Regions from separate parts of the Streptomyces sp. NPDC014656 genome, predicted to be linked through region 1. Evidence: riboswitches for the same ligand, from Rfam matches in the RefSeq annotation. Region 1 holds a riboswitch; each other region holds the start of a gene.
The links. Region 1 has a riboswitch for cobalamin ahead of ACF1ED_RS24040 (ABC transporter substrate-binding protein). Riboswitches for the same ligand answer to the same signal wherever they lie in the genome.
Positions count from the first base shown of each region.

Region 2: it holds a riboswitch for cobalamin, as region 1 does, so the genes downstream of both, cobN (cobaltochelatase subunit CobN) here and ACF1ED_RS24040 (ABC transporter substrate-binding protein) in region 1, are expected to answer to the same signal.
Region 3: it holds a riboswitch for cobalamin, as region 1 does, so the genes downstream of both, ACF1ED_RS35700 (energy-coupling factor ABC transporter permease) here and ACF1ED_RS24040 (ABC transporter substrate-binding protein) in region 1, are expected to answer to the same signal.

Region 1 covers NZ_JBIBZN010000011.1:88,988-94,376, reverse strand. The annotation lists gene ACF1ED_RS24045 (FecCD family ABC transporter permease) at 1-840, opposite strand, end outside; gene ACF1ED_RS24040 (ABC transporter substrate-binding protein) at 837-1,811, opposite strand; cobalamin riboswitch at 1,849-1,997, opposite strand; gene ACF1ED_RS24035 (Mov34/MPN/PAD-1 family protein) at 1,990-2,415, opposite strand; gene ACF1ED_RS24030 (amino acid permease) at 2,492-3,928, opposite strand; gene ACF1ED_RS24025 (DUF2017 domain-containing protein) at 4,246-4,827, opposite strand; gene clpS (ATP-dependent Clp protease adapter ClpS) at 4,827-5,132, opposite strand; gene ACF1ED_RS24015 (nicotinate phosphoribosyltransferase) at 5,263-5,389, shown strand, end outside.
Region 2 covers NZ_JBIBZN010000013.1:160,030-165,418, reverse strand. The annotation lists gene cobN (cobaltochelatase subunit CobN) at 1-2,039, opposite strand, end outside; cobalamin riboswitch at 2,078-2,212, opposite strand; gene ACF1ED_RS27175 (cobalamin biosynthesis protein CobG) at 2,292-3,539, shown strand; gene ACF1ED_RS27170 (precorrin-8X methylmutase) at 3,539-4,174, shown strand; gene ACF1ED_RS27165 (precorrin-2 C(20)-methyltransferase) at 4,171-5,389, shown strand, end outside.
Region 3 covers NZ_JBIBZN010000025.1:54,786-60,174, reverse strand. The annotation lists gene dhaK (dihydroxyacetone kinase subunit DhaK) at 1-526, shown strand, start outside; gene dhaL (dihydroxyacetone kinase subunit DhaL) at 534-1,154, shown strand; gene ACF1ED_RS35705 (PTS-dependent dihydroxyacetone kinase phosphotransferase subunit DhaM) at 1,151-1,564, shown strand; cobalamin riboswitch at 1,620-1,842, shown strand; gene ACF1ED_RS35700 (energy-coupling factor ABC transporter permease) at 1,870-2,568, shown strand; gene ACF1ED_RS35695 (energy-coupling factor ABC transporter substrate-binding protein) at 2,568-2,924, shown strand; gene cbiQ (cobalt ECF transporter T component CbiQ) at 2,931-3,680, shown strand; gene ACF1ED_RS35685 (ATP-binding cassette domain-containing protein) at 3,677-4,519, shown strand; gene ACF1ED_RS35680 (hypothetical protein) at 4,616-5,137, opposite strand.

The DNA of each region.
Region 1 (5,389 bases):
GCCGACGGCGCCGCTGGCGGCGACCATGACGGCGGTGACGAGGGAGGCGAGGACGAAGACGGCGGCGCGGAAGCGGCCGGTGTCCAGGCCGAGGGCGGTGGCGTCCTCCTCGCCGGTGAGGAGGAGGTCGAGGGGGCGGGCGAGGGCGAGGAGGACGCCGGTGCCGAGGACGAGGACGGCGGCGGGGAGCGGGAGGGTGTCCCAGCGGGCGGAGCCGAGTCCGCCGAGGGACCAGTGGAGGGCTTCCTGGAAGTGCTCGGGGCGGCCCGCGGTGACGAGGAGGAGGGTGGTGAGGGCGGACAGGACGTAGGAGACGGCGACGCCGGCGAGGACGAGGCGGGGGCCGGTCATGGTGGAGCCGCGGCGGGCGAGTCCGTAGACGAGGACGAGGGCGAGGAGGGAGCCGGCGAAGGCGCCGGCGGGCAGGGCGAGGGCGGTGGAGGCGCCGATGCCGAGGACGATGACGAGGACGGCGCCGGTGGAGGCGCCGGAGGAGATCCCGAGCAGGAAGGGGTCGGCGAGCCGGTTGCGGACGAGTGCCTGGAGGACGGTGCCGACGACGGCGAGTCCGGCGCCGACGACGGCGCCGAGGAGGACCCGGGGCAGCCGCACGTCGAGGACGATCGTGCGGTACGGGGAGGGCGCGGCGCGGCCGGTGAGCGCGTCGAGGACCTGGCCGGGCGGGATCCGTACGGAGCCGAGGGCGAGGGAGGCGAGGACGGCGGCGGCGAGCGCGGCGAGGAGTCCGGCGAGGACGGCGGCGTGGCGGAGCCGCCCGGGGCCGGACGGCTCGGGCGCGGCGGCCCGGCCGTCCGGGCGGACGGTGGTGGTGGCGGTCATCGGGCGGTGGCGGGGTGGAGCTGGGCGGCGAGCTTGTCGACGGCGGCGGGGACGCGGACGCCGAGGACGGTGTCGGAGAGGGGGAGGACGGCGAAGCGGCGGTTCCTGATGGCGGGGACGTCCTTCAGGGCGGGGTCGTCGAGGAGGCGGCGCTTCTTCTGTTCGACGGTGGTGGTGCCGTAGTCGTAGATGAGGACGACCTCGGGCTTGCGGGCGACGACCTGTTCCCAGGTGGCGTCGCCGAAGGGCTTGGCGAGGTCGGCGAAGACGTTGCGGCCGCCGGCGCGGGTGATGAGGTCGTCGCCGATGCCGTCGCCGCCGGCGGTGAAGGCGGTCCTGTCGCCGCTGTCGTAGACGAAGACGGAGACGGGGTCGACGCCCTCGATGCGTTCGGCGGTGGCGGCGAGGGAGGCGCGGGCGTCCCGCGTCCACTTCGCGGCGCGGTCGGGGACGCCGAAGGTGCGGCCGACCTCGGTGACCTCGCGGTAGAGGTCGTCGACGGAGACGGGGCCGTCGGCGCAGTACTCGCCGTTCAGGCGGCTGGTGATGCCGGCCTTCGCCAGGTCGTCGCGGGCGCGTCCGGCCTTGGCGTCGAAGGCGCTGGTGTAGCCGCCGTAGACGAAGTCGGGGTTCGCGGCGAGGAGGGCCTCCTTGGAGGGGTACTCCTTCGCGAGGACGGGGACGGCGTCGTAGGCCTTCCGATAGGCGGGGAGGACGGCGTCGTCGAGGTAGGCGGTGCCGACGAGGGACTTCTCCAGGCCGAGGGCGAGCAGCACCTCGGTGACGTGCTGGTTCATGGTGACGGCGCGCTTCGGCGGGGCCTGGTAGGTGGTCGTCACGCCGCAGTTGGTGACGGTGTACGGGAAGCCGGGCGCGGGCTTCGCGGCGGTGGGCGCGGCCTGCGGGGCGGCGCAGGCGGCGAGCAGCGGGAGCAGGGCGAGCGCGGACGGCAGCGTGCGGCGCCGGGTCATGGCGGAGCCTCCTCCGGGGATTTCCACGTCCCCGATCGGCGGTGAGAAGGCGGCAGGTCAGTTCCTGGCTGGCGGCCCCCGGGGAGGGGGCCGGTCACAGTGGCGGGACCGCGCCGGGTTCGCACCGGCTTCCTGGGTCCTGCCGCCCTGAAAGGTCGCGGTCAGACTAGCGGTACGGCTACGCGTACGCCTCGACGACCTTGACGTCCTCCTCGGTCACGACGCCCTCGACGATCGTGTAGGAGCGGAACTGGAAGTCGCCGGCGCCGTCGGTGTCGGCGGTGGAGACGAGGACGTAGTGGGCGCCGGGCTCGTTGGCGTAGGTGATGTCGGTGCGGGAGGGGTACGCCTCGGTCGCGGTGTGCGAGTGGTAGATGATCACGGGCTCCTCGTCCCGGTCGTCCATCTCGCGGTAGAGCTTGAGGAGGTCGGCGGAGTCGAACTCGTAGAAGGTGGGCGAGCGCGCCGCGTTGAGCATGGGGATGAACCGCTCGGGGCGGCCCGAGCCGACCGGACCCGCGACCACGCCGCAGGCCTCGTCGGGGTGGTCCGCCCGGGCGTGTTCCACGATCCGGTCGTACAGGTCTCGGGTGAGGGTCAGCATGCCGACAGGATAAGCATCCGGGCCGCCGCGTACCGAGGGGTGGTACGGGGCGGCCCGGATGCTGGGACGGGGTGGGTCAGGAGCGCTTGGCGAAGGCGGCGCCCTCGGGGTCGCGGGCCTTGAGCACCAGGTAGGCGACGGCGAGGAGGAGGCCCCAGACCGGGGCGCCGTAGAGGGCGACGCGGTTGCCCTCGTCGATGCCCATGGTGACGACGACCAGGCCGATGAAGGCGAGGGCGAAGACGCTGGCCCAGATGCCGCCGGGGGCCTTGAAGGAGGACTGGGGCAGCTCGCCCCGGTCGGCCTTGAGGCGGAAGCGGATCTGGCAGATCAGGATCATGATCCAGGCCCACATGCCGGAGATGGTGGCGAAGGAGACGACGTAGTTGAACGCCTCGCCGGGCCACTGGTAGTTGATCCAGACGCCGACCATCATCAGCGCGGCGGAGAAGGTGGTGCCGACCAGCGGGGTGCCGCTCTTCGTCAGCCGGGTGAAGAGCTTCGGGCCCTGGCCGTTGAGCGCGAGGTCGCGCAGCATGCGGCCGGTGGAGTACATGCCCGAGTTGCAGGAGGAGAGGGCGGCCGTCAGGACGACGAAGTTGACGATCGCGGCGCCGGCCTGGAAGCCCATCTCCTCGAAGGCGGCGACGAACGGCGAGACGCCCGGCTTGAAGTGGGTCCACGGGACGACCGACAGGATCATGATGAGCGCGCCGACGTAGAAGACGGCGATGCGCCACGGCACGGTGTTGATGGCCTTGGGCAGGACGGTCTTCGGGTCCTTCGACTCGCCGGCGGTGACGCCGACCAGCTCGACGGCGAGGAAGGCGAACATGACCATCTGGAGGGTCATGAGGGTGGAGACGATGCCGTCCTCGCCGGCGAAGAAGCCGCCGAGGTCCCACAGGTGGGTGATCGAGGCGGTGTCACCGGCGTCGGAGAAGCCGATCGTGAGGATGCCGGCGCAGATCAGGATCATGCCGACGATGGCGGTGACCTTGACCATGGAGAACCAGAACTCCAGCTCGCCGAAGAGCTTCACGGAGATCAGGTTGGCGCCGTACAGGATGACGGTGAAGACGAGGGCGGACAGCCACTGCGGGATGTCCCACCAGTACGTCATGTAGGTGGCCGCGGCGGTGACTTCGGTGATGCCGGTGACGACCCAGAAGAGCCAGTACGTCCAGCCGGTGACGAAGCCCGCGAAGGGGCCGATGAACTCCCGCGCGTACTCCGAGAAGGAGCCGGAGACGGGGCGGTACATGAGGAGTTCGCCGAGCGCCCGCATGATGAAGAAGATGACGAGGCCCGCGAGGGCGTACGCGAGGATCAGGCTGGGGCCCGCCTTGGAGATGCCCTTGCCGGCTCCGAGGAAGAGGCCGGTGCCGATGGCACCGCCGATCGCGATCATCTGGATCTGACGGGCGCCGAGTGCCCGGTGGTACCCCTCGCCCGGGGCGGAGTCCGCGGCCTCATTGCCGTCGTGCTGCTTGTCGACCCGCACTGAGGTCATGGTGGTGCGCCTTTCTCCATGCTGATCCGCGCGACCGCTGCTGCGTCTGCTGCGGATCGGATCCTTATCCCCCCGGATGTGGATGGAGTGCTACCGGCGGTCAGCCGGCCCGAGCGCCCTCGGGAACAGGGGTGGCGTGCCCGAGTGGTCGTGAAGATTTATCACGGGGTGGGGGGTGATCGACGGAGTTGGGTGTGGCGCGCACCACGAAAAGAGGGGTGCAAAAGGAACTCAAGACGACAAAGCGCCCGCCCTGATAACGAGTTCGTTATCCGGATTTGAGCGTCCGCTGAGCGAACGCCCTGCCGCGTCGGGGCTCAGGACATCAGCGTCTCGACCAGTGACTCCTGGAGCGCGCCGAGCCAGAGGTAGGCCATCACCATCGGCTTGCGGGGGTCGCTGTCGGGCAGCCGGTAGAGCCGCTCGCTCTCCTCGTCCTCGGTGATCTCCAGGCGCGTGGCGATGGTCAGCCGCAGGTCGTTGAGGGTGCCGAGCCAGGCCCGGGACTCGTCGGGGGTCAGCTTCAGGAGGGCGGACTCCTCGGGCCCCCCGGAGGTCAGCCCGTCCAGGGCGCGCACCACGGCGAGGGCGTCCTCGCGCTTGCGGGCGCGCAGGTCGTTCTCGGTGTAGCGGCGGAAGTCGGCCGCGGCGGCCCGCAGCTCCTCGGTGTCGTCCCCGTAGGCGTCGGGGAAGAGCCGGCGCAGGGCGGGGTCGGAGGGCGGCTTGCTGGGGCCCTCGGCGAAGAGGGCGGCGAGCGGGTCGGCGTCCGCCCCGGGCTCGTCGCCGGGGCCGATCAGCTCCAGGAGCTGGACGGCGAGGGAGCGCAGGATGGAGACCTCGACCTCGTCGAGCGCGACGGCCGCTCCGCCGCCGGGCACGGCCTCGAAGTGGCCGGCCATCAGCCGCGGTCCTGGGTGAGGGTGGCCCACAGTCCGTAGCCGTGCATCGCCTGCACGTCCCGTTCCATCTCCTCGCGGGTGCCGCTGGAGACCACCGCGCGGCCCTTGTGGTGCACGTCGAGCATCAGTTTGTGCGCCTTGTCCTTGGAGTAGCCGAAATACGCCTGGAAGACGTAGGTGACGTAGCTCATCAGATTCACCGGGTCGTTGTGCACGAGGGTGACCCAGGGGACGTCGGGCTCGACGACCGCGGAGACCTCCTCGGCCGACTCGGTCCGTTCGATCTCGATAGGCGCGATGCTCACTTACCCCATGCTGCCACCCGGGACCCCCTGTCGCACAAACGGGCCGCCCCGCCGGTGCCGCCGCCGGGCCGTCCGCCGACACCGCCCTGGTATTCGTCAGATTGACGAATAGTGCGCTAGCATCGGTGACATGAACGCTGCGGACCTTGGGCTCCCGGTGGACGTGCCGTCGACCGCGCTCTTCACCGACCAGTACGAGCTCACCATGCTCCAGGCGGCCCTCCGGGCCGGCACCGCCGACCGGCGGTCCGTCTTCG
Region 2 (5,389 bases), on a different contig from region 1:
TCCGGGGCGCCGCCGAGGACGTGCAGGCCGTCGCGGATCTGGGCGTCCTTGACCTCGCACAGCCAGCCGTCGACGTGCAGCAGGAAGTCGTCGAAGCCGTCGTCCTCCGGGCGCTCCTGGAGGCCGAGGTCGTGGTCGAGCTTGGCGGCCTGGATCAGGGTCCAGATCTGGGCGCGGATCGCGGGCAGCTTCGCCGGGTCCATGGAGGAGATCTGGGCGTACTCGTCGAGCAGCTGCTCCAGGCGCGCGATGTCGCCGTAGGAGTCGGCGCGGGCCATCGGCGGGACGAGGTGGTCGACGAGGGTGGCGTGGACGCGGCGCTTGGCCTGGGTGCCCTCGCCGGGGTCGTTGACGAGGAAGGGGTAGACGAGCGGCAGGTCGCCGAGGGCGGCGTCGGGGCCGCAGGCGGCCGACAGGCCGGCGTTCTTGCCGGGCAGCCACTCCAGGTTGCCGTGCTTGCCGAGGTGGACCATGGCGTCGGCGCCGAAGCCGCCGTCCTCGGCGCGCGCCGCGATCCAGCGGTAGGCAGCCAGGTAGTGGTGCGAGGGCGGCAGGTCGGGGTCGTGGTAGATCGCGATCGGGTTCTCGCCGAAGCCGCGCGGCGGCTGGATGAGGACCAGGAGGTTCCCGCGCCGCAGGGCGGCGAGCACGATGTCGCCGTCGGGGTTGCGGGACCGGTCGAGGAACATCTCGCCGGGCGCCGGGCCCCAGTGCTCCTCGACGCGCTCGCGCAGCTCCCGCGGCAGCTCGGCGTACCAGCGCTTGTAGTCGGCGGCCGGGATGCGGACCGGGTTCTTCGCCAGCTGCTCCTCGGTGAGCCAGTCCTGGTCGTGGCCGCCGGCCTCGATGAGGGCGTAGATCAGCTCGTCGCCGTCGCCGGAGACCAGGCCGGGGAGGTCCTCCTCCGGGCCGAAGTCGTAGCCCTCGGCGATCAGGCGGCGCAGCAGGGAGACGGCGGAGGCGGGGGTGTCGAGACCGACCGCGTTGCCGATGCGGGAGTGCTTGGTGGGGTACGCGGAGAGGACGAGCGCCAGCCGCTTCTCGGCGTTCGGGATGTGCCGCAGGCGGGCGTGGCGGACGGCGATGCCGGCGACGCGGGCGGCGCGCTCGGCGTCGGCGACGTAGGCGGGCAGGCCGTCGGCGTCGATCTCCTTGAAGGAGAACGGGACGGTGATGAGCCGGCCGTCGAACTCGGGGACGGCGACCTGGCTGGCCGCGTCCAGCGGCGACAGGCCCTCGTCGTTCTCCTCCCAGTTCGCCCGCGAGCCGGTGAGGCAGAGCGCCTGGAGGACCGGCACGTCGAGCGCGGCGAGCGCGCCCGCGTCCCAGGACTCCTCGTCGCCGCCGGCCTGGGCGGCGGCCGGCTTGGTGCCGCCGGCGGCGAGGACGGTGGTGACGACGGCGTCGGCGCCGCGCAGGACTGCGAGCAGCTCCTCCTCGGGGGCCCGCAGGGAGGCCACGTACAGCGGGAGGGCGCGGGCGCCGGCGTCCTCGATCGCGTCGCACAGGGCGCCGACGAAGGCGGTGTTCCCGCTCATGTGGTGGGCGCGGTAGTAGAGCACGGCGATCGCCGGGCCCTCGGTGACGCGGGCGGTCCGCTCCAGGGGGCCCCAGGTGGGGGCGGCGGCCGGGGCCTCGAAGCCGTGGCCGGTGAGCAGGACGGTGTCGGAGAGGAAGCGGGCCAGCTGCCCCAGGTTGGCGGGGCCGCCGTGGGCGAGGTAGGCGTGCGCCTCGGTGGCGACGCCGACGGGCACGGTGGAGGCGGCCATCAGCTGGGCGTCGGGGGCCTGTTCGCCGCTGAGGACGACGACCGGCTTCCCGGCGGCGAGGACCGTGTCGAGCCCCTCCTGCCAGGAGCGGACGCCGCCGAGGAGGCGGACGACGACCAGGTCGGTGCCGTCGAGGAGGCCCGGGAGGTCGGCGAGGGGCAGCCGGGAGGGGTTGGCGAAGCGGTACGCGACCGGGCCCTCGGGCGCGGCGGCGTTCGCCGCCCGGGCACTGAGCAGGTCGGTGTCGGAGTGCGACAGCAGCAGGAGCATGGCGAGGCTCAGGCCCTTCCTCGGGGTTTCCGCGCCCCGGGTGGTCGTGGTCGGCGGGGAGTTCCTGGCTCACCCGGGCCGTCGCCGGCTCGGGCTCACAGTGGCGGGACCGCGCCGGATTCTCACCGGGCTTCCTCCCCGGGGTCCTGGGACCCCATGCCGATCTGCATAGTAGAGCGTGCCGTCGGCGGGCCGGAGGGGGCCGGAGAGTCGGCCGGATCACACTCGGTGGCCGCCCGGTTCCCCGTGGGTATGCTCGCCGCCATGCCGCCGACCCCGCCCACCCCGCCCGAACCGGGCGAACCTCGCATACGGGACCGTGGCGACGCGTGCCCGGGGGCGCTCCGGCTGCACGCCGCCGCCGACGGGTTCCTCGCCCGACTCCGCCTGCCCGCAGGGCGCTTGACGCACCATCAGGCACTCGCCCTGGCCGGTGCGGCGGAGGCCCTGGGCGACGGGCGGATCAGCGTCACCTCGCGCGGCAACGCCGAGCTGCGCGGCCTCGCCGAGGGCTGCGGCGCGGAACTCGCCGCCCTCCTCGACGCGGCGGCCCTGCTGCCCTCCCCCACCCACGAGCGGGTCCGCAACATCGTGGCCACCCCCGCCGCCGGAACCGACGGACTCGGCCACGCCGACGTGCAGTTGTGGGCCCGCGCCCTCGACGCGGCGCTCTGCGCCGAGCCCCGCGCGGCGGCCCTCTCCGGCCGCTTCCTCTTCGTCCTCGACGACGGCCGCGGCGACGTCGCCGGCCTCGGCGGCGATGTGACCTTGATCGCAGCACCGGACGGCGCCGCGACCCTCCTCGCCGGCTCCGGGGCCTTCGCCGTGGCCGCCGCCGACGCCGTCCCCGCCGCCCTCGCCTGCGCCCTCGCCTTCCTCGACGCCGCCGAAGCCGCCGGGACCGGCGCGTGGCGCCCGCGCGAGCTCCCCGCCGGGCACCTCCCGGACTGGGCCCGCGCCCTGGCCGGAGCGGGGATCACCGCGGAGCCCGTACCCCTCCTCCCTCCCCCGTCGGCGCCGCCGCCCGCACCCGGCCCGCTCGGCGACCGCGCCCTGCACGTCCTCGCCCCCCTCGGCCGGCTGACCGCCGCCCAGCTGCGGGCCCTCGCCGAAGGCGCGGCCGAGGTCCGGCTCACGCCCTGGCGCGGCGCGGTCGTGGTGGGGGCCGCCGCCGGCCGGCTCCCCGCCCTGGCGGCCCACGGGCTGATCACCGACCCGGCCGACCCCGGCACCGGGGTCACCGCCTGCACCGGCACGCCCGGCTGCGCCAAGTCCCTCGCCGACGTGCGGGCGGACGCGGCGCGCGCGCCCGGCGGCCCGCTGCCCGTGCACTACTCCGGGTGCGAGCGCCGCTGCGGGCACCCGCACGGCGCCCGGATCGAGGTCACCGCCCGGGACTCCGGCACCTACCTGCTGGACGGCGCCCCCGTCCCCCGCACCGCCCTGGCCGAGGCCGTCGCGGCGGCCCGCAAGACATCGACGTCGATGGAGAGCCGATGATGTACGAGTACGAGAAGGACGGCGCCGAGATCTACCGCCGCTCCTTCGCCACGATCCGCGCCGAGGCGGACCTCTCGGGGATGCCCGACGACGTCGCCACGGTCGCCGTCCGCATGATCCACGCCTGCGGCATGACCGACCTCGTCCGGGACCTCGCGTACTCCCCCGGGGTCGTCGCGCACGCCCGCGCCGCGCTCCGGGCCGGCGCCCCCGTCCTCTGCGACGCGCAGATGGTCGCCTCCGGCGTCACCCGCAAGCGGCTGCCCGCCGACAACGAGGTGCTGTGCGCGCTCTCCGACCCGGCCGTGCCCGCCCTCGCCGCCGAGCTGGGCACCACCCGCTCCGCCGCCGCCCTCGAACTGTGGCGCGACCGCCTCGAAGGCTCGGTCGTCGCCATCGGCAACGCCCCCACCGCCCTCTTCCACCTCCTGGAGATGATCGCCAAGGGCGCGCCGAAGCCGGCCGCCGTCCTCGGCATCCCCGTCGGCTTCATCGGCGCCGCCGAGTCCAAGGACGCCCTCGCCGCCAACGGGCTCGGCCTCGACTACCTGGTGGTCCGCGGCCGACGCGGCGGCAGCGCCATGACCGCCGCCGCCCTCAACGCCCTCGCGCACGAACCGGAGATCCAGGCATGAGCACCGCCACCGGAAAGCTGTACGGCGTCGGGCTCGGCCCCGGCGACCCGGACCTCCTCACCCTCGCCGCCGTGAAGGCCATCGCCGAGGCCGACGTGATCGCCTACCACTCGGCCCGCCACGGCCGCTCGATAGCGCGCTCCATCGCCGCCGGGCACCTGCGCGAGGACCACATCGAGGAGCGGCTGATGTACCCGCTCACCGTGGAGACCACCGACCACCCCGGCGGCTACCGGGGCGCGCTCGACGACTTCTACGAGGAGGCCTCGGCCCGGCTCGCCGCCCACCTCGACGCGGGCCGCACGGTCGCCGTCCTCGCCGAGGGCGACCCGCTGTTCTACGGCTCCTACCAGCACATGCACAAGCGCCTCGCCGACCGGTACGACACCACCGTCATCCCCGGCGTCACCTCCGTCAGCGCCGCCGCCGCCCGGCTCGGCGAGCCGCTGTGCGAGGCCGAGGAGGTCCTCACGGTCATCCCCGGCACCCTGCCGGAGGACGAGCTCGCGGCCCGCCTCGCGGGCACCGACTCGGCGGTCGTGATGAAGCTCGGCCGCACCTTCCCGACCGTGCGGCGCGCCCTGGAGCGGGCCGGCCGGCTGGAGGACGCGCGCTACGTGGAGCGGGCTTTCATGGCGGGCGAGCGGACGGAGCACCTGGCGGACGTCGACCCGTCGACGGTCCCGTACTTCTCCGTCGCCGTCCTGCCCTCCCGCATCGACCGCGCGAACCCCGTACGGGAGACGGGCGACGTCACCGTCGTCGGCACCGGCCCCGCCGGCGCACCCTGGCTGACCCCCGAGTCGCGCGGCGCCCTCGTCAACGCCGACGTCCTCGTCGGCTACACCACCTACCTCGACCGGGTGCCGGTGCTGCGCCCCGGCCAGATCCGGCACGGCTCCGACAACAAGGTCGAGTCGGAGCGCGCCGAGTTCGCCCTCGACCTGGCCCGCCGCGGCCACCGGGTCGCGGTCGTCTCCGGCGGCGACCCGGGCGTCTTCGCCATGGCCACCGCCGTCCTGGAGGTCGCCTGCGAGCCGGAGTACGCGGACGTGCCCGTACGGGTCCTCCCGGGGGTGACCGCCGCCAACGCGGCCGCCGCCGCCGCGGGCGCCCCGCTCGGCCACGACTACGCCACGATCTCGCTCTCCGACCGGCTCAAGCCCTGGGACGTCATCGCGGCCCGGCTGCGCGCCGCCGCCGAGGCCGACCTCG
Region 3 (5,389 bases), on a different contig from region 1:
GGAGAAGCTGGCCGGGGCTGCGGCGGACGAGGGCGCGCCGCTGGAGCGGGTGGAGGCGCTGGCGCGGCGGGTGGTCGCGCGGTCGCGGTCGTTCGGGGTGGCGCTGAGTGCCTGCTCCACGCCGGCGAAGGGCAGTCCGACCTTCGACCTGCCGCCGGGGGAACTGGAGTTGGGCGTCGGGATCCACGGCGAGCCGGGGCGGGAGCGGCGCGGGATGATGACCGCCGGGGAGATCGCCGAGGTCGCCGTGGACGCCGTCCTGGAAGACCTGCGGCCGTCGGGTCCGGTGCTGCTGCTGGTGAACGGGATGGGCGGGACGCCGCTCCTGGAGCTGTACGGCTTCAACGCGGAGGTGCGGCGGGTGCTGGACGCCCGGCGGGTGCCGGTGGCGCGCACACTGGTCGGGAACTACGTGACCTCGCTCGACATGGCGGGCTGCTCGGTGACCGTGTGCGCGGCCGACGAGGAACTGCTGCGGCTGTGGGACGCGCCGGTGGCGACCCCCGCGCTGCGCTGGGGCCGGTGAGCGGGCGATGACGAAGACGACGGAGACGACGTACGGTGCCGCCTTCACGGTCCGGTGGATGGAGACGGTGGCGGCGGCGGTCGAGCGGGAGGCCGGCCGGCTCACCGAGCTGGACTCCGCGATCGGCGACGCGGACCACGGGGCCAATCTGAGGCGCGGGTTCGCCGCCGTGGCCGAGGCCCTGGCGAAGGAGCCGCCCGCGACGCCGGGCGCGGTCCTCGTGACCGCCGGACGGCTGCTGATCTCGACCGTGGGCGGGGCCTCCGGGCCGTTGTACGGGACGCTGCTGCGGCGGGCCGGAAAGGCGCTCGGCGAGGCCGGGGAGGTCTCGCGGGCGGAGCTGGCGGACGCGCTGGCCGCCGGGGTCGCGGAGGTCGGGCGGCTCGGCGGGGCGGTGCCGGGCGACAAGACGATGCTGGACGCGCTGACACCGGCGGCGGACGCGCTGCGCGAGTCGTTCGCCGCCGCGCGGGCCGCGGCGGAGGCGGGCGCGCTCGCGACCGTGCCGCTGCGGGCCCGCAAGGGCCGGGCCAGCTATCTCGGCGAACGGTCGGTCGGGCACCAGGACCCGGGGGCGACGTCCTCCGCGCTGCTGTTCGCCGCCCTGGAGGAGGTGGCGGCCGGATGAGCGGCGGTCCGGGCAAGGTCGGGATCGTGCTCGTCTCGCACAGCGCGGCCGTCGCCGCCGCCGTCGCCGAGCTGGCCCGCGGGCTCGCCGGCGGGGGCGGCCTGGCGCCGGTCGCGGCGGCGGGCGGCACGCCCGACGGCGGGCTCGGCACGAGCTCCGAGCTGATCACCGGGGCGGCGAAGGCCGTCGACGCGGGCGCCGGGGTGGCCCTCCTGGTGGATCTGGGCAGCGCGGTCCTCACGGTGAAGGCCCTCCTCGCCGAGGGCGACGGACTCCCGGCGGGGGCCCGGCTCGTGGACGCCCCCTTCGTGGAGGGCGCGGTGGCCGCCCTGGTGACGGCGAGCGCCGGCGGCGACCTCGACGCGGTCGCCGCCGCGGCCTCGGAGGCGTACGACTACCGCAAGGTCTGACCCTCATCGCGATGCGGGGTCGGTCACTCGCGCTCCGGAGTGCGAGTGACCGACCCCGCATTGTGATGAAGCAGGTCAACCCACTAATGTCACAGGGCCTTGGTGTTCGGGAAACCGGTGCAGTACCGGTGCGGCCCTCGCCACTGTGATCGGGAGGTCAGGCTCCATCCCCCCGGGGAAGCCACTGCTCCGCCGCGGGAGACCGTCGTGGGGTGGGAAGGCGGAGTCGGACGTCACTACCGTCAGCCAGGAGACCGGCCAGGGCGCGTGTCCATCCACGAGGTGCTGGAGAGGGTCTCCCGATCATGCATATAGCCGAGGGGTATCTGCCCCCCGTCCATGCGGCCGCCTGGGGCGTCGCATCGGCTCCGTTCGTCGTCCACGGCGTCCGCGCGCTCACCCGCGAGGTGCGCGCCAACCCCGAGTCCACCCTGCTGCTCGGCGCCTCCGGCGCCTTCACGTTCGTCCTGTCCGCGCTCAAACTGCCGTCGGTGACGGGGAGTTGCTCCCATCCGACCGGCACGGGGCTGGGTGCCATCCTGTTCCGGCCGCCGATCATGGCGGTGCTCGGCACGATCACCCTGCTGTTCCAGGCGCTGCTCCTCGCCCACGGCGGGCTGACCACCCTGGGCGCGAACGCCTTCTCGATGGCGATCGTCGGGCCGTGGGCGGGGTACGGCACGTACCTGCTGTTCCGGCGGTCCGGGGCGCCGCTCATGGTCGGCGTCTTCTCCGGGGCGTTCGTCGCCGACCTCTCCACCTACTGCGTGACCAGCGTCCAGCTGGCCCTCGCGTTCCCCGACCCGGGCAGCGGGGTGGCGGGCTCGCTCGCGAAGTTCGGCGGGATCTTCGCGGTGACGCAGATCCCGCTGGCGGTCAGCGAGGGCCTGCTGACGGTCCTGGTGATGCGGCTGCTCACGCAGTCCAGCAAGGGGGAGCTGCTGCGGCTGGGCGTGCTCGCCCGGCCGAAGGCGGCCGAGCGGCACGAGGAGGCGGCGGCGTGATGAGCCGGAACGCGAAGATCAACGGTCTGCTGCTCCTGCTGGTGGCCGCGCTGGCCGTACTGCCGCTGGCGCTCGGGCTCGGCGACCACAAGGAGGAGCCGTTCACCGGCGCCGACGCGGAGGCCGAGACGGCGATCACCGAGATCGAGCCGGACTACGAGCCGTGGTTCAGCCCGCTGTACGAGCCGCCGTCCGGCGAGATCGAGTCGGCGCTCTTCGCCCTCCAGGCGGCGCTCGGCGCCGGCGTCCTCGCCTACTACTTCGGGCTGCGGCGCGGCCGGCGGCAGGGCGAGGAGCGGGCGGCGGCCCGTGCGGAGGGCGGCGCGCCCGCCCCGGACGCGGACAAGGACGCGTAGCCGCCGATGCTGCCGATCGACGCGGCGGCGCACAGCAGTCGCTGGCGCCGCCGCCATCCGGCGGAGAAGGCCGCGCTCGGTTTCGGTCTGACGCTGTGCGCGGTGTGCCTGCCGCCCTGGCCGGGGGCGCTCCTGGTCGCGGCGGCCACGCTCTGCGTGCTGCTCGGTCCGGCCGGCGTGCCCGGCCGGCAGCTGTGGCGGGCCTTCCGGATCCCGCTGGGCTTCTGCGTCACGGGGGCCGTGCCGCTGCTCTTCGCGGTGGGCGGGCCCGGGGGGCTCGTGGCCTGGGCGCCGGGCGGTCCGGCGCACGCCGGGGAGCTGCTGCTGCGGACGGCGTCCGCCTCGCTGGGCGTGCTGCTGTTCGCCTTCACCACGCCGGTGTCGGACGTGCTGCCGCGGCTGGTCCGGGCCGGGGTGCCGGCGCCGGTGGTGGACGTGGCCCTGGTGATGTACCGGATCGTGTTCCTGCTGCTGGACGCGCAGAGCAAGGTGCGGCAGGCGCAGGCGGCGCGGCTCGGGGCGACGACCCGGGCCTCGGTGTGGCGCTCGATGGCGGGCCTCGGCGCGACCTCGTTCGTCCGGGCCTTCGACCGGGCGCAGCGGCTCCAGACCGGACTCGCCGGACGCGGTTACGACGGCACCCTGCGGGTCCTGCTGCCCGGGACGCCCGTCTCCCGCCCGTTCCTCGCGGCGACGGGCGGTCTCCTGTCGGGGCTCGTCGCCCTCACCCTCGTACTGGAAAGGCTTCTGCCATGACGGCCCCCCTCCCTGTCGTGGAGCTGGTCGGCGCGGGTTTCGCGTACGAGGACGGACCCCCGGTCCTCACGGACGTCTCCTTCGCCGTGCGCGAGGGGCGGGCGGTGGCGCTGCTCGGGCGCAACGGCGGCGGGAAGACGACGCTGCTGCGGCTGCTGAGCGGCGGGCTGCGGTGCGGGAGCGGGGCGCTGCTCCTGGACGGGGCGGAGGTGGCGTACGGCCGGAAGGGGCTGACCCGGCTGCGGACCTCGGTGCAGCTGGTGGTGCAGGACCCGGACGACCAGCTGTTCGCCGCCTCGGTGGCGCAGGACGTGTCCTTCGGTCCGATGAACCTGGGGCTGCCGGAGGAGGAGGTACGGCTCCGGGTGGCGGAGGCACTGGCGGCGCTCGACATCACGGCGCTCGCCGACCGGCCGACGCACCTGCTGTCCTACGGGCAGCGGAAGCGGGCGGCGATCGCGGGGGCGGTGGCGATGCGCCCCCGGGTCCTGATCATGGACGAGCCGACGGCCGGTCTCGACCCGCACGGGCAGGAGCGGCTCCTGGAGACCCTGGAGGGGCTGCGGGCGGCGGGCACGACGGTGGTCATGGCCACGCACGACGTGGACCTGGCGCTGCGCTGGGCCGACGAGGCGGCCGTCCTCTCCCCCGCCGGGCTGCGCACCGGCCCGGCGGCGGAGCTGCTGGCGGACGACGCGCTGCTCGACGCGGCGCGGCTGCGCAGGCCGTGGGCGGTGCCGGTCGGGCGGCTGCTGCGCGCGCGGGGGCTGCTGCCGGAGGGCGCACCGGGCCCCCGGACGGCGGAGGAGCTGGACGCGCTGCTGGACCGGGTGGGGTGAGCGGCGGGGCCGTCGGCGGCGTGCGGTCGTCGGCGGCCACGGGCGGCGCGGGGCGGCGGGGGCATGCGGTCCGGCGGGGGCGTGGGGTCCGGCGGCTCAGTCGTCGGCCGCGACGAGGAGGGTGAGCCGTCCGGCCCGGCGGTCGACGAGGACGAGTTCGTGGAACTCGCCGTGGACGCTCGCCCAGTCGTGGTACTCGTCCTCTCCCGGCCCGTCCAGGTGGTGGACCGCGTCCGCGTCCGCCAGGGCGTCGAGCACCTCGCGGCGCAGGGCCTCGGCGAGCGTGCCGGGAACGGGTCCGTACCGCTCGGTCCAGGTCCTCAGGAGGCCCGCGGCCCGTTCGCGGTCGATCCGCCGGTACGCGTCGGGCGTGACGAGGTGGAGCCAGTACTCGCCGTGCCGGGTGCCCCCGGGGTCCACTCCGCCGCCGGCGTAGTCGTCGCGGAACTGCTCGTGGGCGATGAGGGCGGCGAGGAGGTCCCGGTCGGCCGCGTCCCCGGAGGGGAGCCGGAAGCGCTTCACGTCGACCCACCGGTACGCGTGCGCGTGCCGGTCGGCGAAGGCGTGGTCCCGGAAGTTCACGAAGGCGGTGCCCTCGTGGACGAGTGTCGTGCCCATGGGGCACACCCTAGGCATCCGGTGGCCCCGGCGGGGGTCCCGGGGCCCGGCGCGCGCCGTAGGCGCGGGTGGCCGTCCGGCGGACGGAGCCGCCGTTCTCGCCGGTCGGTCCGGCGCGCGGAGCGACCTGCTCGCCGGGGGTGCCGGCGTCAAGGCCCGGACGGGCTTCTACCGAGTAGTAACCATCACACCCCGATCCTTCTGCAACTAGTTGCATAAGCATGGTCGGGTCGCCTACAACAGGATCCGACG